One region of the Clostridium fungisolvens genome, then DNA from elsewhere that is predicted to be linked to it. Evidence: riboswitches for the same ligand, from Rfam matches in the RefSeq annotation. Region 1 holds a riboswitch; each other region holds the start of a gene.

Region 1 (6,403 bases):
CATGAACATGAATATCCATACTTTTCTCATCTTTGTAAAGATGGGCAATTGCAAAACTTTTGGTATTCATACACTGTAGCATTGACTCTTTACACGAATTAAGTTCTTTCAAGATAGGTTCACCTCTTTATAATCTAGTATATATTAAAACTCATATTTAAAATTGTCTCATCAAAATCGGTGCAAGTTTCAAGGAAATATATGTAGGAAAAATTTAAAAATATTTAAAATTGTATTATTGATATAAGTATAAAATCGTTGTTCAATAATTGCAATATTTAATATAAAAAATAACAAGAAATTGAAAATGTTAATTGCTATACTTTATATATAAATTCAAAGTAAAATAGAAGGTTTTATTTAATTACTCTAATAGTGCCTAAAAATAAGAATATATAGATTTAAATTTGAATTGGAGGAATTTATAACATGAAGATAGCATTAATTAATGAAAATAGTCAGGCCTCAAAAAATGAAATAGTATATACTGCTCTAAAGAAGGTTGTAGAACCTATGGGACATCAAGTATTTAATTATGGAATGTATAGAACGGAAGATAAGAATTCTCTTACTTATGTTCAAAATGGTATATTAGCAGCTATATTGCTTAATTCTAGTGCAGTAGATTATGTAATAACTGGTTGTGGTACAGGTGCAGGTGCTATGCTTGCATGTAATTCATTCCCAGGAGTTATATGTGGTTATGTAGTAGATCCTTCAGATGCATATATGTTTGCTCAAATAAATGATGGAAATGCAATATCTATGCCATTCGCGAAAGGTTTTGGATGGGGAGCAGAGTTGAACCTTCAATATGTTTTTGAAAGACTTTTCGAAGGTGAAAGTGGACAAGGATATCCAAGAGATCGTGCTATACCTGAACAGAGAAATAAGAAAATATTAGACGAAGTTAAGAAAGTTACTTATAAAGACATCGTAACAATACTAAAGGGAATAGACCAAGAGTTATTAAAGGGAGCAATCAGTGGAGAAAGATTCAAGGAATACTTTTTTGAAAATTGCAAGAATGAAGAAATAGCCTCATATATAAGAGAGATATTAGCTTAGTAAAGATGAACCACTTCGATCCGAAATCTATTTTTAAAACTCTCACGGGTTTTGGTGAGAGAATTTAAAAATAATAAATTTTATTACGAAGTAGTTTATCTATACTAACATAACTTTAAGCAAGTAAATATATATTCAAATAAAAAAATATAAAAAATATAAAAAATCGCTAAGAGATCACTTAGCGATTTTTTTCTAGATGCTTTCACTTATTAAAAAAATAGTATAGAATAGTAAGTGCAGCATTGTTCACGTGAACAATGGCTACTTCATTTGGTTTTAAAACTTTTAATATTCACTGATTAGAGCGAGATGAATGGGTTATCTATAAATAATTATAGAAAAATTATAACGTGATCGGACGGTGACAAATCTTGACTACAGATATGACAAAAGGCAATATACCTAGGCATTTGATTAGCTTTTCAATACCATTGATTCTTGGAAATTTATTTCAACTTACTTACAATGCAGCAGACTCTATCTTTGTAGGTAGATTCGTAGGAACTAAAGCACTAGCTGCAGTGGGAACTGCCAATCCTATTATGAATATAGTTATGTTTTTAATAATTGGTATTTGCATGGGAGCATCTGTTTTAATGAGCGAATATTTTGGATCTGGAAACATTAAGAAGCTTAAGAGGGAAGTTTCAACTACAATGATTGGTGGGTTTATCTTCACTTCATGTATAATTATTTTTTGTGTGGCATTTACTAAACCAATCTTGCGATTAATAAGAACTCCTGAAGAACTTATTCCAGATGCTACTATTTATTTAAGAATAATCTTCTTTGGACTGATTTTCACCTTTTTATACAATGTTTTTGCAGCAACCTTAAGAAGTATTGGAGATTCAAAAACACCACTTAAATTTCTAATGATTTCATCTATTTTAAATGTGGTAATGGATATAATATTTCTAAAGTTTTTTCATATGGGAGTAGAAGGAGCAGCTATAGCTACAGTTACAGCTGAAATGTTTTCTAGTGTTTTTTGTATTGTGTATATATATTTAAAAGTTCCACTTTTACGTTTTTCAAGAGAAGAAATTATACTAGATAAAGCTTTACTTAGAAGTACAATAAATTATAGTTGGGTTACTGCAATGCAGCAAACGTGTCTATATGTAGGAAAAGTATTGGTTCAAGGTGCAGTGAACCCATTAGGCGTACAAGCTATTGCAGCCTTTAATGCAGTTAATAGAGTAGATGATTTTGCTTTTATGCCAGAACAAAGTATAGCTCAAGCAATGACTACTTTTTTGGCTCAGAATAGAGGGGCTAAGAAAAATGATCGTATTAAGCCAGGCTTATGGACAGGACTAAAGTTAGAAACTATTTACTGGTTCATAATATGTGCAGTGATTTTTTTAGGATCAAGGAGCATAATGAAGCTCTTTATCAATGGCAGCGATGATGCTGTTGTAAATATGGGAGTAATGTATCTTGAAATGATGGCATTTTTCTATTTACTACCTAGTTGGACAAATGGAATACAAGGGTACTTTAGGGGAATGGGTGATTTGAAGATAACATTAATGTCAACCTTTGTACAAATGATTGGAAGAGTAATTTTCTCTTACATTTTTGCTCCAAGATTTGGAGTTGCAGGTATAGCATTAAGTTGTGGTCTTGGATGGATTGTAATGCTAAGTTATGAGGTGCCTTTCTTTATAAAGAATATAAAGAAAAGCTAATTTGAATCGTATATAGATATAAAACTAAAAAAGTCTAAATTATATTGGTAAAACGAAAATCAATATAATTTAGACTTTTTTCAAGGTTGTATTAATATACTATTTTTAAACGATCTTTACAACCGTACCTAAAGGTACTAAGCTTGATAACTCCAGTACATCTTTGTTATACATACGAATACAACCATTTGACACATTTTTGCCTATGGAGGCAGGATTATTAGTTCCGTGGATGCCGTAATCACCATTAGGTGCATCCAGTCCTAGCCACCTTACACCAAAAGGACCACCTGGATTTATAGCTTTATTTATTATCTTAAAAGTTCCCTTTGGAGTAGGGGTAGAAGATTTTCCAACTGCAACTGTATAGGATTTGAAAAAGTTACCAGACTTAAATAAAGTTAGTGTATGGGCTTCCGTATTAATTGTGATGCTATAAATTGCCCTGTAATATTGAAAATAGTCATCAGAGAATGGATAATCAAACATAAAACTCCTAAAAAATAATAATTAATATAGAATATATTATTATGATTAGTAAAATTGAGTGAATATAAGTTATAGATGGATTACGAAGTAGTTCATCTATATAAAATTAATTAAAAAATATAGGAAAGTAGGAATAATTTATGATATTATGTATATATATGTATTAGTTAATAGTTATTATTGATTAAGTACATCTATCAATGAATGGAGTACTGCTAGAATTTATATTTTAATAGTGGAGGCTTTGATCTATATACTTAATTGGGCACTTTGTATATGGTGAGCGAGTAGTGCAACCGGCCAACTTATAATAGTAGGTCGGTTGCATTTTGAGTTTTTTGGAAATTTTGAGGGGGATAAAATTGAAGAAGTTTATAATATTTTCAATCATTACGATCTTGCTACTTTTTTTAGGATATAAGTACTTGTTTTTAGTTAGGAATCAAGTATCTATATATAAGGAGAATGGAGTTTCTTATATAGCAAAGGTTGATAGTAAGTCTTTTTATATATACAAGTATGGGAAATGGGAGAAATCTTTTATTAAAGGAGTAAATATAGGAGCTGCTAAACCAGGCGCTTATCCAGGGGAACTAGCAATAACTAAGGATGAGTATATGAGATGGTTTAAGGAGATTTCAGCCATGAATGCAGATACTATAAGAGTATATACAATTCTTAAACCAGAGTTCTATGATGCTTTATATGAATATAATAGGACTGCAATAAAACCATTATATATTTTTCAAGGGGTTTGGGCAAATGAAGATGATCTAAAAAAATTTAAAAATACACATAACCCAAAGATTAAGAATGGATTCAAAGAAGATATAAAGACGCTTGTAGATATAATTCATGGAAATGCAAAACTATCGGCTAAAAGTGGGTATGCTAGTGGTAATTATACAAAGGAGGTATCCCCTTATGTTATGGGATGGATACTAGGAATTGAGTGGGACCCTGAGCTTGTAAATAACACTAATGCTATTAATAAGAATATAAGCGATTATAATGGTAAGTTCTTATATACTGAAAAAGCTTCTCCTTTTGAAATTTTCTTAGGTGAGTCAGGAGATTATGCAATACAATATGAGACTGAAAAATATAAAATGCAAAGGCCTGTGAGTTTCACTAATTGGGTTACAACAGATGTGTTAAAGCATCCAAATGAACCATTGGAGACTGAAGATATGGCTGAGGTTAATACGGAACATATAAAGAAGAAAGACACTTTTAAATCAGGGCTTTTTGCAGCTTATCATATATATCCGTATTATCCAGATTCTATGAATTATCAACATGAATATTCAAGCTTTAAAGATGAAAATGGTAAAGTAGATACTTATAAGGCATATTTAAAAGACTTAATTAAAGAACATACAGTTCCTGTATTAGTTGCCGAATTTGGTGTTCCTGCAGCAAGGGGAATGGCGCATAGAAGTGTTTATATGGGGTACAATCAAGGGAACTTAGATGAAAAGAGTCAAGGGGAAATGGATGTAGCTATGCTTAAGGATATATATGATGAAGGATATGCTGGAGGACTTATATTCACCTGGCAAGACGAATGGTTTAAAAGAACATGGAACAATATGGATCTTGATATAGCTGATAGAAGAGCTTACTGGTCCAATACACAGACAAATGAGCAGGAATTTGGGATATTAGCTTTTGACCCTGGAAATAAGGAAAGTATATGTTATGTTGATGGTGATGTATCAGATTGGAAGAAGGATAAGCCTATAATAAGCGATGATAATATGAAGATATATACTAAAAGTGATGAAAAATATCTATATATTATGGCAGACGTTAAAAATTTTAATTTTGATGAGGATAAGTTACTTATTCCAATTGATATAACCCCAAAGTCAGGTAACTTAAAATATAAAGACTTAAACATAGAACTAAAAAGACCTACAGATATGATAATAGCTTTAGATAAAAAAGCAGGATCTAGGATAGTTGTGGATGCTTATTATGATTCTTTCTATTATATGTACGCGTACAAGGCACTTAAGAAAGATGGTACTTCTATGATAGATAAGAATTCAACTTATGAGAAGAAAGATACAGGAATCTTTAATCCTATGTACCTTTGTTTAAATAGGCAGCTGTATCTTCCACAGGACAACAAATCAATTCCCTTAGAAAAGTATGAAACAGGAAAACTTGTTAAAGGAGACGGTAATCCAAAGAATAAGGATTTCAACTCTTTAACGGATTTTTCTGTAAACAAAGATAAGATAGAGATTAGGATACCTTGGCAGTTATTAAATGTTATGGATCCTTCTTCAAAAATGATCATGGATAATTTTTATGAGAAAAAAGATATAGCTCCGTTAAAAATAGATGGATTATATGAAGGTGGAATTTTAATTAGGGACAATAAGGTAGTTGATAATAGTGAAATGAAATTATATAGCTGGAAGGAATGGGAAACACCCACTTATCACGAAAGGCTTAAACTTTCATATAACATTATAAAAGATGCATTTAAATCTATAGGATATTAGAATCAGTTTCAAGCTTTAAATCATTATTACATTTACATTAAAATTTGAGGGAGGTTATTATGGATCAATATGTATATATATCAATAGGATTTTTTTCAATAATAATAGTATTACTGTATTTCTATATATTTTATGAAAAAGTTATAGAATTATATAAAAATAAAAAATTAAATAAACATGCACAAGAAATAATACCACTTATTGATTCTATCGTCAGTGGAATAACAGCCGAAGGACTAAATTATAATAACTTGGAACAGATTAAAGTATTAAGTAAGGATAAAGATAAAAGAGGAATAATTGAAGAAAGAATGCTTTATCATTTTGAAAATAAAGATAAAAACTATTTTAGTAAATTAACTAAAATATGCGAAGGCATTGATATTATAAAATATGAAATTGCAAATTTAAAAAATAGAAATTATTTTCATAAGGCATTAGCTGCAAAAAACTTAGGGGATTTGAGAGGCGAACAAGCTATTAAAGCCCTACTTGATGAAGTAAATACTTCAAATAGTGATTTAAAATATAATATTTTATTAGCACTTGCCAAAATAGGAGATGAAGATTCTTTTATAAAGGCTTTCGAAGATATAGATTCAGCAATAATTTTAAGTGAGAGAAGTTTAATTG
Region 2 (6,403 bases), on a different contig from region 1:
TCGGCTCATATATCACCTTATTATTGCTATCACAAATTGTATCACCAGTTGCAGTATACTGAAGCTTAGCTACAGCACCTATATCCCCAGCAGTAACTTCTTTTGTTGGCATCTGATTTTTTCCTCTTAAGAAATATAAATTCCCCATCTTCTCATTTCTTTCCTTAGAGGAATTATATACTATAGAATCAGCCACAGCCTTTCCTGTCAGCACTCTAAATATAGACAACTTTCCTACAAAAGGGTCAGCTACAGTTTTAAAGACGAAAGCTGAAAAAGGCTTTTCATCATCTATCTTAACAGGATTATTGTTATCGTTTAACTTTTTATATCCACTTCTCACCATCTTATCTGGAGAAGGGAAACAACCAACTATATCTTCAATAAGCGCTCCCATACCAATTACTTCTAGTGAGCTACCACACATAACTGGAGCTATCTCTCCAGTACAGCACCCGTTAATTAACCCTCTATATATCTCTTCATCGGTTAATTCTCCCTCACTAAAATATTTATCTAGAAGCTCTTCATCAGTCTCAGCTACAGCTTCCATAATCATCTGCTTACACTCTTGAACTTTATCTAAATATTCCTCTGGAACTTCTTTTAATTCAACTTTATTATTCTTTCTATCATGAACCTTAACTTTTCTTTTTATTACATCTATTACACCTGTAAATTCGCTTTCTTTTCCAATTGGATATTGTATTGGAACTACTGTTATACCAAATTTACTCTTTAGATCAGCTAATACTTTATCATAATCTGAGTTTTCTCTATCTAACTTGTTTATAAAAAATGCTCTAGGTAACTTCATCTTATTGCAATATTCCCATGCCTTTTCCGTACCAACCTGTATTCCGGCGGCACCACAAACTACAATCATGGAAACATCTATAGCTCTAATCCCTTGTATTTCTTCACCTACAAAGTCAAAATAACCAGGAATATCTACAAGGTTTATCTTTTTATCATTCCATTCAAATGGAATAACAGAAGCAGATAAAGAGATTCCCCTCTTTTTTTCTTCAACATCATAGTCACTTGTAGTTGTGCCTTCTTCTATCTTTCCTAATCTATCAATGGTTTTAGTATAATATAATAAAGCTTCTGCTAGGGCTGTTTTCCCTGATGAACTATGTCCAATTATACCTACATTTCTTAGATTATCAGTTTTATAGTCTTTCATACATTTTATCTTAACTTCATAATCTATAAAGTTAAGATATTCACCTACCTTCCATTAAAATTTAGACTTTAGCTGTATATAAAGCAGTAGTTGATTGATATCTTTTTGAGATTTATTTTGCAAGATACTGTACTTATCTTTTAATATCTTACCGAAACTAAAAAAACTCATATCAACTAGCTAAAGATTTTCAAAGCTAAAAATATTTTCTTTTTGAACAGAATGTATTAATGGTAAATATAAACGATTTAATATTAATGTGTTGAAAGTTAAATTGATAGATTTAATTTTATAGATGTTGTGTATCATATGACGGGATAATCCTATAAAGTATTCAACCTTTATATCGCTTGTAAAAAATTCGCTAAAGCGATCTTCTTTAGTAAATTTTTTTGCGCATCTGCCTTTTCTTAAGCGTATGTGAAGAATCTTACAGGCGGCATATTCTTCTTTTTTATTCTTTAACTTATATTATGTCTTAGTGTATTCGGATAATTATCCTCATATATAATTTAGTTATAAATTCATAAAGAATAAAATAGAATTAGTTACTAATAAATGTATTCATACCTTTTTTATATTATTATAATAAATAATATTCTCTTCCTTAAATTATTATCCTTCTTATTTTCAAAAAATTCTGAAAACATTTTCTATATAACTAATTATTGGAATAAATCTATAAATTATACCTTATATTTAAAATTTTTTATTTAAAAATAACATGCATTGAATTAAATGTTAATTTTTTGTGTATTTATGTACATTTTGTGTAATCTTTGGTAAAATAGTCGTAATTAGTAATTTTACCCAAATCCTTATATTAATAATGTTATCTATTTTTACTTAATAAAGGCAAACCTATCGAAAGGTTGGGACGCAAAGCTATGGATCTAAGAATTTGATTTATGATTGCCAGGCTACTAAGTTTGTTAGATTAAAAATGGACAAGTTTTAATTTGTCCATTTTTATTTTTAATATTATTTTAAATTAAAAATTTTAATTATACGGAGGAGATATTATGGTAAAAAACGTAATAATAAAAGGAGTAGGAAGTTATCATCCTGAAAAGACACTATATAACGATTACTATATAGAACACTATAAAAGATTTGGAACGGAAAATCATGCAATAGGACTTATGGAGAAAATGGGAAGAGACAGAAGAACTATAGCTTCTCCAGACGAAACAAGCATTACAATGGCGGTGGAAGCTGCAAAAGTGGCTTTAGAAAGAAGTAATCTTACCCCATTAGATATTGATGCAATAATATCAGCATCAGATACTCCTGAATTTCTTACACCATGTTGTGCGCTAATTATAAAAAATGAACTAAAGGCAGAAAATGCTACAAATGTTTTTGATATAAATAATGATTGTATAGGTATGCTTACAGCAATCGACATTGCTTCAAGATTTTTAAAATTAGACGATAAATATAAAAGAATTCTTGTATTAGGTTCAATGAACATGTTACCATTTTCTAGAGAAGATGATTTAGTTGTTTATCAAGGTATATCAGATGGAGCTGCAGCTATTATACTTGAAATTGTAGAAGAGGAGGAAGAAAGAGGATTTTTAGGTTCTAGGGTATTCACTGATGATAGTTATAATGAAAATATAAGATTTCCTAATTGTGGTTTGTCAAAAATAACTGATGAAAAAACTTCAAATTATGATCGAAGATTAAAATGGGATCCTTTCGATTTTAGTTTTCTTTCTGATGAATGGACTAAACTTATAAGCTCCTTACTAAGAGATTATAAGCTTACTCCAAAGCAAGTTTCTCATTATTTTATATCACAATTCTCTAAATATGATCTGTATCAAACTATTGAAAAACTGGGTGTAGATAAATCTAAGGCTATATTTATCGGTGATAGATATGGCTATACTGGTTGTGCAAGCCCAATCATGGCACTAGATGATAAATTATCTATTGAAGGTTTTAAGTCAGGGGATATTCTAATATTTTGTTCTGTTGCAGCTGGTTACACTATGTCTTCTCTAATCTATAAATGGTAATTAATTTTTAGAAACAGGGGGATAAGAATGGAAGCCTTATCAAGTAGTATAATTGACTTTCAGAAAAAAACATTAAAATTTGTATTAATAATATATTCTGTTAGTGCATTAATGGCAGGAACATTATTTATAGGTATGAAGGCAATGAATTTATATCCTGAAATAAGTTGGAGCTCATTATATATTTTAATGGCTCTAACCTTATTTGAGGTTATACTTTTTAGATTAGGATACAAATGGGCTATGAAGGATGCCCAATCATGGAAGAGAGGGTTAACTTTTTTAAAAGCTAGCTTAGTGATTATATGTTATGTAAACTATATTTATTTGGCTTGGATGGTTCCATCTAAGGAATTATGGATAGTAGTATTCTACTTCATACTATTAAGTGCACTTTTATTTGATCACAAGCTAACTCTTATTTCAGTGGGAGCTAGCGTACTATCACAAGTGTATATATTCTTTAGTAATTCAAATTTACTGCCTGAAAACCAAGTTTTTTTAAGAGAAATAATTATTAGAATAATTGTGATAACCCTTACTTCTTTTGCTATATATATTTTTACATATTTCTCTTCATTATTACTTAAAGATATAAGTAATAATGAAAAAGATATAAAAGAAAAAAATGAACATATCTTTAATTTATTCTCTCAAATAAGTGAGTTCTCAGAGATGCTATTAAATTCAAGTACTACCTTATCAACAGCTGTTGATCAAGAAGCAAAATCTCTTCAATATATAGCCTCTTTAAGTAACGATATTAATAATGATGCAAACCACATGTTAAATAACTCTCAAAAGAATGAAACCATATTATCTAACTTACTTGACATAAATAAGAATGTTTCTAGTAAGGTTGATAGTACTAAAGCATTTTCTAATGAAATTATTTCATTATCTAATGAGAATAACAAATCTCTAAGAGAGGCTCTAAATATAATAAACCATATAAGCATAAGAATAAAAAATACTTTCGAAGCTTCTAAAGTTCTTGAAGAAAAATCAGCTGAAATAGATAGTATTATAGGGATAATAAGTGATATATCAGAGCAAACAAATCTTCTTGCCTTAAATGCCTCTATAGAAGCTGCTAGAGCTGGCGAATTAGGTAAAGGATTTGCCGTAGTTGCTGATGAGGTTAGAAAATTAGCTGAAGATAGTAGAACTTCTCTAACTGATATAGGTTCAATATTAAGTGAATTTAAAGAAAAAATACGAGAAGTGGAAGGACTAATGACTGAAAATAATGCTCAAATTTCCACTGGTAATACTATATTGACTAATGCTGTTGATAATGTATCCACTATGGTTGATAAACTGAAGGTATCTAATACTAATATAACTACTATCAGTGAGTTAGCATCCTCAATGATTACTGAAACAGAAAACGTTGTTTCATTTAATTCTAAGATATCTGAACTTACTGAAGAAACAATAAATAAATTTAAAGAAGTGTCCGATTCAGTAAACCAAAATGCTGCTGTTGGTGAAGAGATAGCTGCAAGTTCAGAATACCTAAGAGATTTAGCTAAGGAAATGAATACATTAACTAACAAGAACTAAAACTTATAACTATAAATTAGTTATAATAGCCAATAGGCTGTCCCTATAAGTATTAAACTTATCACGGACAGCCTATCTTTATTTATAGTTTTTATTATGCAACCTTTTCTTCTTCGCTCTCTTCCCATGCTGGTTCTGGTCCTCTTAAGTAAGATAATAGAGCTGCTACTACACTAAATATAAATGATATAGTAAAAGCTAATCTGAGTCCACCGATAAACTTTCCAATAGCTATTCCTTCAGCTCCCACTTGAGTACCAACAAATAGGGCCTGCATAGCTTCTGGAGACACGCTTGAAGCTATTATAGCCATAGAAAGGGCTATGCTTAAAACTGTTCCAGCATTATTTAGCATAGTTCTTACCCCTGCAGCTACACCTCTTTTATCTGCTGGCACCGAACCCATTATGGCGTTAGTATTTGGAGAGAAGAATAATCCAGACCCTAACCCCATTATAAGCATTGATATAACTAACATTGTCATAGATGAATTCTCTTTTATAAACATAAATCCTATTAGTCCTACTGCAGAAGTTGCAAGTCCTATTGAACTTAATGCTCTTGATCCATACTTATCAGATAATACTCCACTTATAGGTGATACTATCATCATTGATATTGCAAGCGGAGTTAATAACATACCTGCTATTATTGGGTCAATTCCCTTTATCCCTTGAAAATAGAATACTAATAAGAACGTTACTGCTCCTCTAGCTATCCCATTAAAAAAGTTGCTTGCGTATGCAAATGCTAATATTCTATTCTTAAATAATCTCATATCTAACATTGGGTATTTAATTTTACTTTCTATATTAACAAACAATGCAATTAATATAACTGATGCTACTATTAAAATCACTACATTTGGATTAAACCATCCTGAAAAACTTCCCAAGGTTAATGCAATAAGCAGTGATAGCATACCTAATGTAAACACTATAGTTCCTTTAAAATCAAACTTTTGTTTTTCTGGTAAGTTAGCTACTTCCTTTAATTGAGCTGCTGCCCAAATAGTTCCTAAAATCCCTATTGGTACATTTATATAAAATATGCTTCTCCATCCAAAGTTAACTAGAAACCCACCTAATATAGGCCCTATAACACTTGCAACACTTATTATCATGGTATTAATTCCAAGAGCTTTTCCTAACTCCTTCTTTGGAAATGCATCTGTAACTATAGCTGTACTATTAGCTACCATTAGTGAACCGCCTATCCCTTGTATTAATCTAAATATAAGTAGTGTTAAACCACTATGTGCTAATCCACATAAAAAAGAAGCTATTGTGAATACAGCAAATCCACTAACATACAACTTTTTTCTACCAACCATATCAGCTACTCTTCCTATTGAAGGAACTAGTATTGTTAAAACTAGCATATATCCCATAAGAACCCAAGTAACTATACCCATTCCAGCATTTATATCTTTCATTATCACAGGTAATGCTATCATTAGAGTGCTACCACTCATAACTGATAGCAATGCACCGATTGTAGTGCAGGACAACGCTATCCATTTGTAATTATCTTTCTTCATTTACTCTTCCTCTTTCTCATTTAGTAGTGTTATTAATCTATTTAAACTATTATTACAATTATCTTTTACTCTTCTTAATAT
Region 3 (6,403 bases), 1.8 Mb from region 1:
TTTGCAAAGCATCAGAAAAATTTATTCCTTTGCTTGTTTGTAAAATTGAACTATTTGTTTTCCCTGTTGAATCTCCAGATTGTCTATTTGTAGTACTGGGATTAGCAAGTTCCAATGTCACAAGAACAGAATTATCATCTTTATCCTTATCAATTGCAATTCCAATAACAAGTGCAATTTCATTTAGCTCAGTTTTATCTACGCAACCGGTTAACACAGTAGAGAACATAAAAATTAATGTATTAACTAATATAAACTTATTTCTGATTTTCATCTTATTTACTCACCCCTCATCGTCATTATTAGACGGTTCCGGTTTTAGACCCTCACTTTGCCTTTGACGATTTTTTTCTTTTGCAGAAGCCGGTCTCTTTATCATTGCCCACTTAGGAAACCTAATAAACGAGTCTTTAAGCTCATTTAAATTTACCGGTGCGATTGGTGAAAGATAATTTACTCCAAATGATCTTAAGCCTACTAGATGAATAAATATTATAAGAAGTCCAAGCAAAATTCCGTATAACCCAAACAACCCTCCAAGTAATATTAATATAAATCTTAAAACTCTAATGGAATATCCCATATCATAAGAAGGAATACCGAATGAGGCTACAGCAGTTATAGAAACAATAATGACCATAATAGAAGAAATAACACCTGCTTTAACAGCTGCATCTCCAATTACAAGTGCTCCAACTATTCCCACCGTTTGATTTGCAGGTATAGGAAGTCTTATTCCTGCTTCTCTTAACGCCTCAAATGTACCTTCCATTATTAACGCTTCAACAATCACTGGGAATGGAACCCTTTTAGCGGATTCCATTATACTAATGAGTAATGCAGTAGGAACCATTTCTTTATGATAAGAAACTATTGCTACATACAAGCCAGGTAGTAATAATGAAACAATAAAAAATATAAACCTTACTATTCTTATAAACGATGCAATAATATATCTTTCTGAATAATCTTCGCTAGTTTGTAAAAAAAGAACCATTGTCGTTGGAACAATCAAAACAAAGGGTGTTCCATCTATTAATATAGCTATTCTACCTTCCAAAATTGCTCCTGCTACTCTGTCTGGTCTTTCAGTATGAAGAATTTGTGGAAATATGCTCTTTGTAGTATCTTGTATTAATTGTTCTATATATCCACTCTCAAGAATAGCATCAACGTCTATTTTACCCAGCCTACTTCTAAGTTCTTTAAGCACCTTTTCATCAACAACACCTTCTAAATATGCAATATGAATGTTTGTCTTTGTCTGTCTTCCAATAACCGAATTCTCAAACTTTAGTTTAGAAGATTTTATCTTTTTTCTAAGCATCGCAGTATTTACACTAATATTCTCTGTAAACCCCTCTTTTGGTCCTCTTATTACCTTTTCAATAGTTGGTTCAGATATATCTCTCCCCCTAAACCCAGGAATGGCTATTTTTAAAGCCTTATCTTCTTTGTCTACTAATAATACTGCACTACCGTTGAGTAAGCTTTCTTCTACTTCATGAACATTTACTATTTCACTTACATTTGCAGTATTTAAAAAACGAGTTTTAATTGTATCCACTATGTTAACAAAGGGTGTATATAACGATGTCGTAGGTCTCATATTCATAATTGGAGGTATTGTAGTTTCATTAATTAACTGAGTATCCACAAGCTCATTTATAAAAATTAGCACTACATTAAGCTTAATTGAATCTATAACAAATTCTCTATATACAACGTCGCTGCAATTTGAAAACAACTGTCTTACTGCATTTAAATTATCTGAAAGAGACTTACTCAATGGATTTTTCTCTATTTTTTCTTCTTTATTTTCATCACACTGAGGTTTTGGATTCTCATTATCTTTTGAAAAAGTGCTCACATCAAAAACACCTCGATATTTTAAATTTAAATATATTTTGTGTATTATTGATAATAATATTCTAATATCAATCTAGCATGTTATAGGTACATATTGTGAAGCAAAACAACGACTTTAATACACATCAATACTAATAGACTTTAGTGAATTTATATGTCCCATCCCCCCTACAAATAGTTCGTAATGTATCTTACATAAACATTACTTATCAAAAAATAACTATCAGTTAGATAAGTTAATGAAATCTAAGCACTTTGCTATTTAAACATAGTCACACTACAATACAAAAAAGCACTGGAGACAAAGAGCTCCAGTGCTTAAAGCTAACTCACATTTATTTTAATTACTTTAAAACTAATTCTTATACATTCACCTAATCCTTCAAACATTAGTTAAACACTGTGTTGTGTAAAACAATGAGAGTATTTTGAATACTCTCATTGTTAGATACCTAACCAGATGTTTTATCTGTGCGATGTTTTTATCTTAGATATGTTTCTTTTCATTAAAACAGTACTTCCCATTAATATAAGTATTAATGCAGCTAGCATTATACTGGTAGAGTCTATTATTGCACCAGTTTGAGGGAGTGTACCATTTATTTGAGCTATAGTATATTTACTAAAGTGACTAGTTTGAAAAGTAAATGTCATAGTTTCTTTATTATAACTTCCTCCTACATTCTCCCATGATTTAGTATTCTCATTATAATAGAAAGCAGAAAGTTTATTTATATCTAAATTTTTAATTTCATCATTTGTAAGCTTTACTGATATAGTTGCTTTTCCACTCTTAAAGATATGAATGTCTTTTACCTTTGTTCCATCATTTTTATACATTTCAAGACTAAAATCAAATAACTTCCCAATATCCTTAATTGAATTTAAGGAATCATCATTTTTTACAATTGCCTCTCTTAACTTAATATAGTCCCCGTTGTTTACCCCATTATAGTCTATAGTTGAAAAAGGAAGTACTAAACTAACATTATTTGCAGTAACCTTTACACTACCTTTTCCCCCATTGGTAGTTGCAGCATCAAACTTTGTTTCTACAGTTTGTACACTATTTGATAGTGTTGGAACTACTGTATTTTCAGTGTCTTTTGATATTTGCTTAGAATCTAATGTCAATACAGCATTTGCACCACTAACATCCACATTGAACTTTTCCTTATTAGTATATTGTGGAGTTGAACTATTGTTCGTAGTTGTACCACTGTTACTAGAACCTGTACTATTTGCTGAATTTGTTCCACTATTTGTAGTAGTATTTGTATTTTGATTATTAGTGCCACTGCTATTATCTACAGAATTTCCAGAAGTTTCTGGAATAGATATTGGTGTATATCCAAACCCTACTATGCCACAAGCAACTAAGTTTTTATCATCATAAACCTCTAGAGCTTTTAATCCACTATCAACGATATACTTTTTTATAAATTCATTACCTTCCAACTTGTAAATAACTCCATCTTGATTTATCCACACGTTTCCGTTAACATCACGCGATGAATAGGTATAGGTATCTGGAAACTTGAATTCCTTTTCTAATTCAAGAGTATCGCTATTAATTTTATACTTCTGGACTATTGCTTCTCCTTCAATAGTACTCCCATTAGAGCCAGTTACTAATTGCCTACCAACTAAAATTATTGAACTCTCAGTACTAGGATATACATTATATATAACCATAGGCTTAGTATTATTAATTGCATATTCTTTTACCAAACCATCTTTCGAAATCTTATAAACCTTATTATCTGTACCTGACTTAATTGATTTATTAAACCACAGGCTACCATCTATACTTTCCTTAAGATGCCCAAAACTATCATAGGTTTGTTCATCTTTTTGTAGCCTGATATCTTCATATGAAAATCCTTTATCATTATATATTATATTTTTTGTATTATTATATAATATTCTCCCATTAGAATCATATGTTGGAATATTGTGCTCATCAGCTTCATACCAAAATACACCATTTGAATCTATGACTATCTTATCTACATAAGCCTGTCCATCCCCGTACTTTGGAACTTCTTTTACATATTCCATTTTGTAAGTATTTAAATCAACTTTATATATTGAGCTTTTCTCATCTTTATCTGAAACTACATAAGCATTATCGTTATAAACGCCTATAAAGCTTAGATACCTTAAAAGATTAAAGTCATCTGATATTATATGCTTTTGTCCATTTTCTTCAACAAAAAATTTTATATTATTGTCAATGATAACTGCATTGTTAACAATAGTTTTATCTTTATATTGATAAACAAAATCTACAGTTTCTTTTCTCCTATCTAAAAATTGAGGAACAGATGAATTAACCTCTTCTGCCATCGCAACCTTTGGTACCCCAATACCAAAACTCAATTGCACTAAAAACATAACTAAGATAGCTATGCTTATGTTCTTTCTTTTTTTCATTTCAAACTCCCCTTACATTAAAAATAAGCTAAAAAAATCTATGGTATTAGTTTTTGAAGTTAAACACCCCCAAACAATTCCATAGATATAGACCGCTTACTTAATAAAAAAGTGAGTTTTTAGTAAAAGCATATCACTATACAATTTAGGTAACCCGGCTGCCATAGTCAATAACCTTAGGCCCGTAGCTTTGCGTCTCTACCTTTCAGTAGATTTGCCTTTATCTATGGTATATTTTATGTAGTATGTAAAATTATATCATAATATGACAAAATTGTGAAGAAAATATTACAATACTGTTAACTTTTTTGGATTGAAAAATTAATTCAATTTAATATATCACCTAACTACATATCACCTCATTTTAGCTTTCATCACTTTAGCATGGCTTGTTAATAATATTTATTTATATTTTCACTTTTATATTTTGTTTAATAAAATATAAAAGTGAAAATATCATATTAATTCTTTGTGTAAACTAATTAAGTCATCGGAAAATTAAATATTTAATTTCGACACCATGTTTTAACAGCTCCTAACTTTTTTAAATTTCACTAAATTAATCTTGATTTTTATTTGCAATAAACAGATAAACAATGTATCATATTTATGTAATATTTAAGGATATGTGGTGCGATAATAATCTTGTATTTATTATAGGTCTATTATTAGCAAATACATAATCTATATAAGAAGGAGTATAACAATGAAAGCAGTATACAAAAACCCTAAGGAATTAGCAACAAAGTTATTAGATGTAGTTGATTCATACAGAGAGGGCTTAACTACTTATGAAAAGTTTGAAAGTACTATTCTTACTCTAATAGAAAAGAACGAGGACAGAATATACAAGAATGGATTTATGCCTACAAAACTAATTAATGTTATAGGTGAAGATAGAAAAGCACTTATCGATGAAGTGGCAAGCAAATTAGATAAGTAGGATTTTTTCAAGGGAAGTAAGTTTAAAATTAAATTTTGAATTTACTTCCCTTTATTTACTACATAGGAAAATATATTTTATTCAGTGTATAGGTTAATATCTTTCCATACCTCATAATTTTTGTTGCTAGGATCCATAAGAATTCTATTATCTTCATTGAATATAAAAGTAGGCCGACTTTCAGCATTGTATTTAGGCCAGAAAACTTCTAAAGCTCTATTAGGATCACCACTTTTTGCAAAGTTTACCCAAGCAGTATGCATATCATCTCTAAGTTTATACATAATATCTTTTGACGTACCTTTCCAAAACCTACGTATAATTCCCCTTCCTAAATTATCCAATGCAATAGGAACCTCTACACCATGTACAGACTTTAATCCAAGTAATCTAGTTAACCTAGGAGCATAATCAAATCTATACATCCAAGTGTCATTGTAACCACTCTGCCAATCAGCCACTTTAATTGAATCAACTAAAAAAGCTCTATCTTTAGCCAATTCCTTCATTTGTTCATTTTGGGAAATTCCATCATATAACTGATGTAAGCTTTCAAGTTTATCAACACAGCGATTAATTTCAAGCATTTTTTCAACCTGTCCCCAGCTACTCGGAAACATTGTGTTCTCCAATTTTACAAACAAAGCTCCATCATCATGATTTGTTCCTATAATAAGCTTAGTTGCTTTTGCACATCCCTTTGAAATAGCATCTATTGGATGCTCAGGGATTAAATCGTCAATAACTGGTCCTGGCAAGAATATTCCTGGGTACAAGTTACAATTATTAAAAAGTAAATATTCTGCAGCGTATTTCATTTCATCTGCATGAAGAGTTTTTAATTTATACACTTCACCTGGAGCTATTTTCATTACATTCAAAAATAAATCCATATTAAGTTTTGTGGAATTGCGATTATGAACGCATCCAGGTATAGGACTTTCAGCAATGGCTTTATTAAACAACCCTTTTGCTTTTGGCGCTGCTAACATATTTATTACTGATGCAGCACCTGCTGATTCCCCAGCTATTGTAATGTTATTTGAATCTCCTCCAAAGGCAGCAATGTTTTCTTTAATCCAAGTAAGAGCTTCTATTTGATCAGCCACTCCGCAATTGGAATCAAAACTATCATCATATATACTAAAATCATAG
Region 4 (6,403 bases), on a different contig from region 1:
AAGAGTGTTTCCTTCCACAAGCAGTGTATCTCCAACTTTGTTATCACTCATTATCACAGAATTAGGAACACCATAAAAGCTTGCTATGTAAGGTATAGTGTCCTTAGCTTGAACTTGATAAATCTGAAAATAATCACTATAGCCTGTGTCACTAGTTTGTCCATCTAAGGTTGCAGTAGCTTTAATCCTATAAAGCTGATTAAGCTTTGGTGTCAGTATTTTATCTGCCTGCCAGTTACTATCCTTTCCCTTATACACATAAGCTTTAGGGAAAAGACTGGAGTACATAGCACCATCAGGATATTTGTAGATATAGCTAGCCTCTGCACTTCCTTTAAAATCTGGATTTTCAACATCTAACTCGTAGTTTACTGTAGAGGTTGGCTTTACTAATCCATCTATAGAGATTCCATCAACTTTAAGACTTCCTTCACTATCGTGTTCAGTAATTGGTCTTAAGTTTATATTTGGTGCGCCAAAAGGCATGTTAGTATCTACACCATCTACAAATTCATAGAATATCTTAATCGATGGTCTCTGAGTTGTATATTCATTTTTATCTGTTGAAAAAGCTTCACATTGTTGAGTTTCATTTAGATATTGCAAAAGTATTCCGTTGTTTGCTTTCCCATTTACCCAATCACTTACTATTTGCTTAATATCAAAATCAACAGCATGCGCATTAGGCGTTACCATTGCAGAAGAATAATATGTTTTATTCTTCGGTTGGTTATTCCAAGTTAATCTAGTTATATCATAGCTATCATCAACACTATACAAACCAACTTCTCTGTCATTATTTCCAAAGGAAGTAGATTGAAACATCTCAAGAGTTGCTGATGTAATTGTAGCTTCTTTAGGAACCTTAGCATTAACATCAAACTTAAGATAAGTCCTAGTTTTCTGGAATCCATTTGTTATACTTGAATTATTCCCTGATTTCACACCATCATCCGTTCCAACATAGCTATAACCGTTATTCAACGTGTTGGTATTAGGTGCATTTTCTTCAGCACAGGTTACATTGATCTCTGAATTAACAAAACCAGTATCAGGATCAATTTTTACTGGATAAGCTCTCTCTGGTGCCTTAAGCCAGTTTTCATCTACTGTCACAGTAATAATATCTTTACCAAACAGTTTCTTTTCTAGCTTTATAGTTAAGTTATTATTTGTTTTTCCAGAAGCATCAGTCATAACAGGAGCACTTAGTATAACCGTAGGTTGTTGTTTACCTGCTTCATATCCTCTTATTGAATTAAATTCTTCTTTAAGCGTTAATCCCTTGGTGCTAACTGCATATTTAAAGGTAGATTTGTCAACATAGCGATTAAGTATAATGTCTTCCTTAACACTATCTGAATTTGCAGTATATTGATAATCTACACCATCGAAAACATCATTATATAAAACTGAGTTTTCTGCAGCTGCACTTCTAGAAAAATCTCCTTCCATAGGAAACAAGTTGATAGAGACTTTCCCTTTTTGTATTGCTATACCTTTGTCCTTAGTAATTTCAGTTGGAAGGTTTACCTTATAGTCATTGGCTTTATTTTCATAATATCCGCCACTACTATTTAGGTTTAGAGTATTATCTACTTCTTGGTAGTTTCCCTTCTCATCTTTAAAGTTGACCTTATCAAAGAAGATTTGTTGTACTTCTGTTTTTTTATCCAGCTTATAAGTCTTACTATTAGCTGTTCTTTTGCTTACTACTTCCTTATCCTTAGTATAAGTTTCTTCTTTCTTTGATTTAGTTACACTTGGTTTCCTAAGAGCCTTCGTAGACTTGTTGTCAGTCTGACTTACAGAACTTACTTTTTCAGCTTCTTTGTTGATGTCCTTACCGTAATACTCTCCCTTTTGCGGCTGCTTTGCTAAGTTTTCAGCGGCATATACGAGTACATCATTTGAAGAAAAAAGTAAATTAGAGAAAATCAAAAAGATACATATGGCCCTTATTAGAATGTTTCTTTTCATCCTACACCCCCTAATAAGTCCATAGATATGAGCATATTGAATTTTAGACATGTGAATAGATTTCATAGAATATATAAATGAAATATACCACTTAGGTAACCCGGCTACCTTAGTATTTAAAATACCTTAGGCCCGTAGCTTTGCGTCTTTATCTTTCAATAAATTTGCCTTTATCTATGGTTTTTTAATAATATACATCCACTTATGGAATAATGCTTTAACAATTGTAATACTTTTCCCATACAATTACTAATTTACATTTAATCCATAATTTAATAATCGTATTTATTAATAATTTATTAATAGTTAGTTTACTAATAGTGTAGATATCTTCTTTTATATGTAATCAGTTTTGTTATATTTTCATATGAAACTTTATGATTCACTGTGACTCCATTGACATCTTGTTAGTCCATTATTTTTAGCATCATATGCCAAATTAAAAGACTAGCAACAATGTGTATGTAAAACCACATTATTGCTAGTCTTTATATATTATTTACCTTCATTTATCTTCTCAGCAAGATCATTTAGATAAACCCATCTGTCCATCTTCTCTTCTAGAAGCTTTTCTGTTTCTTCCTTTTCTGCTATAAGTTCTTGAAGAAGAGAATAGTTTGTGCTAGCTGCATTTATCTTAGCTTCTAGTTCGCTTATCTTTTCTTCTATTCCTGCTATAATCTCATCTATTTCGTCATACTCTCTTTGCTCTTTAAATGAGAACTTTAATGCTCTTTCTTTTTTCTTACCTTGATTACTATCCACAGCTTCTGCTTTTTTATCAACAGTTTTCTTATTCTTTTCTTCTGAACTGTTGATATCTTTTTGTCTATTATCTTCTTTATAGTCAGTGTAGTTACCTGTGTACTGATCTACCTTCCCATTGCCTTCAAAGGAGAATATCTTAGTTGCCATTCTATCTAAGAAGTATCTATCATGGGATACTGATATAACTGCACCAGGGAATTCATCTAAGTAGTCTTCTAATATTGTAAGGGTCTCTATATCGAGGTCATTGGTAGGCTCATCTAATATAAGAACATTTGGTGCTTCCATTAAAACTCTAAGTAGATATAGTCTTCTCTTTTCTCCACCTGACAGTTTTGATATTGGAGTCCATTGATCTGCTGGTGGGAACTTAAATCTTTCAAGCATTTGTGATGCACTTAACTTATATCCTTCTTCATTGGATATAAATTCTGCACCTTCTCTTATATAATCTATAACTCTTAAAGAATCATCCATATGATAAGTTTCTTGAGAGAATGCACCTATCTTAACTGTTTCACCAACTTCAACATCTCCGCTATCTGGCTTAATCTTTCCACTTATTATATTTATTAAAGTGGATTTACCCATTCCGTTAGGTCCTATTATTCCTACTCTATCATCTCTAAGTAATATATAACTAAAGTCATCAATAAGCTTTCTATCACCAAAAGACTTACTTATGTTATTTACTTCTATTACTTTCTTTCCAAGACGAGTACTTGCTACGGATATCTCAACCTTAGAATTATCTATATCTATCTTTTGCTCACTTAGTTCTTCAAATCTATCTATTCTGGCCTTCTGCTTTGTACTTCTAGCCTTAGCCCCTCTTCTTATCCAAGCCAGTTCTTTTCTTAAAAGATTTTGTCTCTTCTTTTCGCTAGCAAGTTCCATCTCTTCACGTTCTACTTTTTTCTCTAGAAAATCACTATAGTTTCCTTTATAGGTATAAAGGTTACCCTTATCAAGTTCTATTATCTCATTGACAACTCTGTCTAGGAAATATCTATCATGAGTTATCATAAGCAGTGCACCTTTTCTTTTATTAAGGTATTGCTCAAGCCAATCTATAGTATCGTTGTCTAGATGGTTTGTAGGCTCATCTAATATCAATAGATCACAAGGACTTATAAGAACAGCAGCTAAGGCTATTCTCTTTCTTTGTCCTCCAGAAAGATTGCCTACCTTTGCATTAAAATCTGAAACCCCAAGTTTATTTAAGATAGCCTTTGCATCACTCTCTATACTCCAAGCGTTCATGCTATCCATCTGACTTGTAAGCTTCATTATCTCTTCGCCAGTGGCAGTATGACTTTCCATTGCTTTCTCGTATTGTCTTATAAGTTTCATTAAAGGAGTATCTCCTCTAAATACTTGCTCTAATACTGTTGACTCTGGATTAAAATCTGGACTTTGAGAAAGGTATTCTACTCTTACGGAGTTGCCCTTCACTACCTTTCCTTCATCAGGAACTTCTACTCCCGATACTACCTTTAAGAAAGTAGTTTTACCAGTACCATTTACACCAATGATACCAATCTTATCTCCTTCATTTATTCCAAAGCTTATATTATTAAAAAGTTTCTTTTCACTATAACTTTTTGATACGTTCTCTATGGTTAAAAGATTCATCTATTAATTCCTTTCTTTGTGAATGATCTTATTATATAGAGTTCCTAGCTCAACTATCAATTTATACATGCCCGAAAATCCCCAGAACTCGCTATTTTCGAACAAGTATAAATTAAGTTTCGACATAGGAACTCTTTAGAAGCTTCTCATCAAATTTTTAATGCAAAATTATTAAGAAGTACTCTCTGTTTATCTATAATACGTCAAGCAGTTCACACTATCTCTGATTATATCTTATGTGTATCTGCTTTTCAAATGGAATTACCTTGCAAGGCGCATAAATACTATATATTCATATAATTTTATAATTATATGATTAAATAAATATTTAAATATTTAAATATATAAATAGTTGTATAGTTATCTATTTACATAGTTGTATTGGAATCTATAAGAAAATAACTGATGTTGACTCGTGGAATATACTTTGTACTGTTTAGGTTTAATAAAAATAAAAGGCGAACCTGTTAAAGTTCGCCTATGATTATAAATACTTACTTCAATAGCTAACAAAACTATGCCTCTACCTCTTTACTACTAGCTACATTCTTATCCACATTAAAGTTATATATTACTCCTAAAATTATAAATAAAGCTCCAATAAACTTACCCATTGAAAACTTATGAAAACTAAAATAATCTATGACCATTCCCATTACAATTTGTCCTACAAAAATAAGCACCATAGAGTAGATAGCTGGAATCTTAGGAATAACTTTATTTGATAAAACTATTACTACAACTCCTAATAGTCCCCCAAGGTAAGCATATATAGGTATACTATTTATATTTATTTCTGTCATAGGTGCTGCTGTTCCAGTAGATCTTATTATTATATATAACAACAAAGAAAAAGAAAGTCCTGTTATATAATTTATAAGAGTTCCCTTAAGCCCACCTATCTTTTCTGCTAGCTTCCCATTTATTATCATTGAGAGAGTAACAAAGGCTCCCCCTAAAACTGTCAACAAAATATTTAACATCTAAAATCCCTCCCTAATATAAGGCCATCACTACTATTCCAAGAATTATAAAAGCAAAGCCTAGTAACTTCTTTTTTTCAAAGCTATACTTTTTCATTCCAAGAAGACCAAAATGATCTATAACCGTGGCAGCAGTAAGCTGACCAACCATTCCTAAAGATATTGAAAGTGATGCTCCAACTTTAGAAAAGGTCAGATTGTTTATCAGAACCACCATTACCCCAATTAATCCTGCACTTAACAGATATAACGGTACCTTATGAAGATCCATAGAAAACTTTTCTTTCTTAACTACCATAACAATTATTACACTTATAAGTCCTACTAAATGAATTACTACTAAAGAAAGATTATTTCCCACACTAGCCTGAAGTTCACTATTAAAACTAATCATTATAGTTATGATAAAACCTATAATGACGGTAAATAACTTATACATATTTTTATTTGTCCCCCTAAAATTATTTTACTGATATCCGATATTAACTATTATCATGTTGGTTTTACTTTTAATATTATTTAGAAATTAAGTTGTTATGCAATCTAAACTTATCGGTTATCCATAACTTAAGATATCAAAATAAAAGAGTTTATCATATGACATATGTCACTTTTCTATTTTTTTATTTATAGTTATTGTCTATAATATAGTTATAAAGACGAAATACTTCACTCCAAAATCTATTTTCTAACGAAGTAGTACATATTAGATACTTTTATTTACACACCATGGAGGTGTTCTATATAATTAAAATTAATAACAGGTCAACTATCGAAGGTTTTAAGGAGCTTCATAATATAGATTCATATTTTAGCAGTGACATGACCACACATATGGAAATACACATCTTTGAAAAAGGTGAACTTGTATATAGATCAAATGAGGAAATTGAATATTTCTATTTCCTAGTTAAAGGCAAATGCAAGGTTTATACCTTACTTCAAAATGGTAAGTCACTTCTTTTAAGATTCTACAATCCTCTAATGGTCATGGGTGATCTAGAGTTTATAAGTGAAAGCACTGCTAATTGCAATGT

The links. A riboswitch is a leader RNA that binds a small molecule or an ion and turns the genes downstream of it on or off. The one in region 1 is predicted to bind cyclic di-GMP.
Region 2: it holds a riboswitch for cyclic di-GMP, as region 1 does, so the genes downstream of both, bsdtw1_RS23150 (ketoacyl-ACP synthase III) here and bsdtw1_RS02920 (family 2 glycosyl transferase) in region 1, are expected to answer to the same signal.
Region 3: it holds a riboswitch for cyclic di-GMP, as region 1 does, so the genes downstream of both, bsdtw1_RS10865 (hypothetical protein) here and bsdtw1_RS02920 (family 2 glycosyl transferase) in region 1, are expected to answer to the same signal.
Region 4: it holds a riboswitch for cyclic di-GMP, as region 1 does, so the genes downstream of both, bsdtw1_RS22670 (DNRLRE domain-containing protein) here and bsdtw1_RS02920 (family 2 glycosyl transferase) in region 1, are expected to answer to the same signal.

The regions. Positions count from the first base shown of each region.
Region 1 covers NZ_BLZR01000001.1:765,098-771,500, forward strand. Annotated here, with positions in the region: gene bsdtw1_RS02900 (AraC family transcriptional regulator) at 1-112, opposite strand, end outside; gene bsdtw1_RS02905 (RpiB/LacA/LacB family sugar-phosphate isomerase) at 430-1,068, shown strand; gene bsdtw1_RS02910 (MATE family efflux transporter) at 1,443-2,765, shown strand; gene bsdtw1_RS02915 (L,D-transpeptidase) at 2,871-3,254, opposite strand; cyclic di-GMP riboswitch class II at 3,484-3,565, shown strand; gene bsdtw1_RS02920 (family 2 glycosyl transferase) at 3,617-5,770, shown strand; gene bsdtw1_RS02925 (HEAT repeat domain-containing protein) at 5,830-6,403, shown strand, end outside.
Region 2 covers NZ_BLZR01000003.1:817-7,219, reverse strand. Annotated here, with positions in the region: gene fusA (elongation factor G) at 1-1,189, opposite strand, end outside; cyclic di-GMP riboswitch class I at 2,034-2,117, shown strand; gene bsdtw1_RS23150 (ketoacyl-ACP synthase III) at 2,212-3,216, shown strand; gene bsdtw1_RS23145 (methyl-accepting chemotaxis protein) at 3,244-4,782, shown strand; gene bsdtw1_RS23140 (MFS transporter) at 4,877-6,322, opposite strand; gene bsdtw1_RS23135 (helix-turn-helix domain-containing protein) at 6,323-6,403, opposite strand, start outside.
Region 3 covers NZ_BLZR01000001.1:2,520,384-2,526,786, forward strand. Annotated here, with positions in the region: gene bsdtw1_RS10855 (Ger(x)C family spore germination protein) at 1-274, opposite strand, end outside; gene bsdtw1_RS10860 (spore germination protein) at 284-1,870, opposite strand; gene bsdtw1_RS10865 (hypothetical protein) at 2,335-4,305, opposite strand; cyclic di-GMP riboswitch class I at 4,451-4,534, opposite strand; gene bsdtw1_RS10870 (TIGR04540 family protein) at 5,012-5,248, shown strand; gene bsdtw1_RS10875 (carboxylesterase/lipase family protein) at 5,326-6,403, opposite strand, start outside.
Region 4 covers NZ_BLZR01000002.1:61,544-67,946, forward strand. Annotated here, with positions in the region: gene bsdtw1_RS22670 (DNRLRE domain-containing protein) at 1-1,980, opposite strand, end outside; cyclic di-GMP riboswitch class I at 2,072-2,159, opposite strand; gene bsdtw1_RS22675 (ABC-F family ATP-binding cassette domain-containing protein) at 2,476-4,383, opposite strand; gene bsdtw1_RS22680 (DMT family transporter) at 4,899-5,366, opposite strand; gene bsdtw1_RS22685 (DMT family transporter) at 5,380-5,805, opposite strand; gene bsdtw1_RS22690 (cyclic nucleotide-binding domain-containing protein) at 6,201-6,403, shown strand, end outside.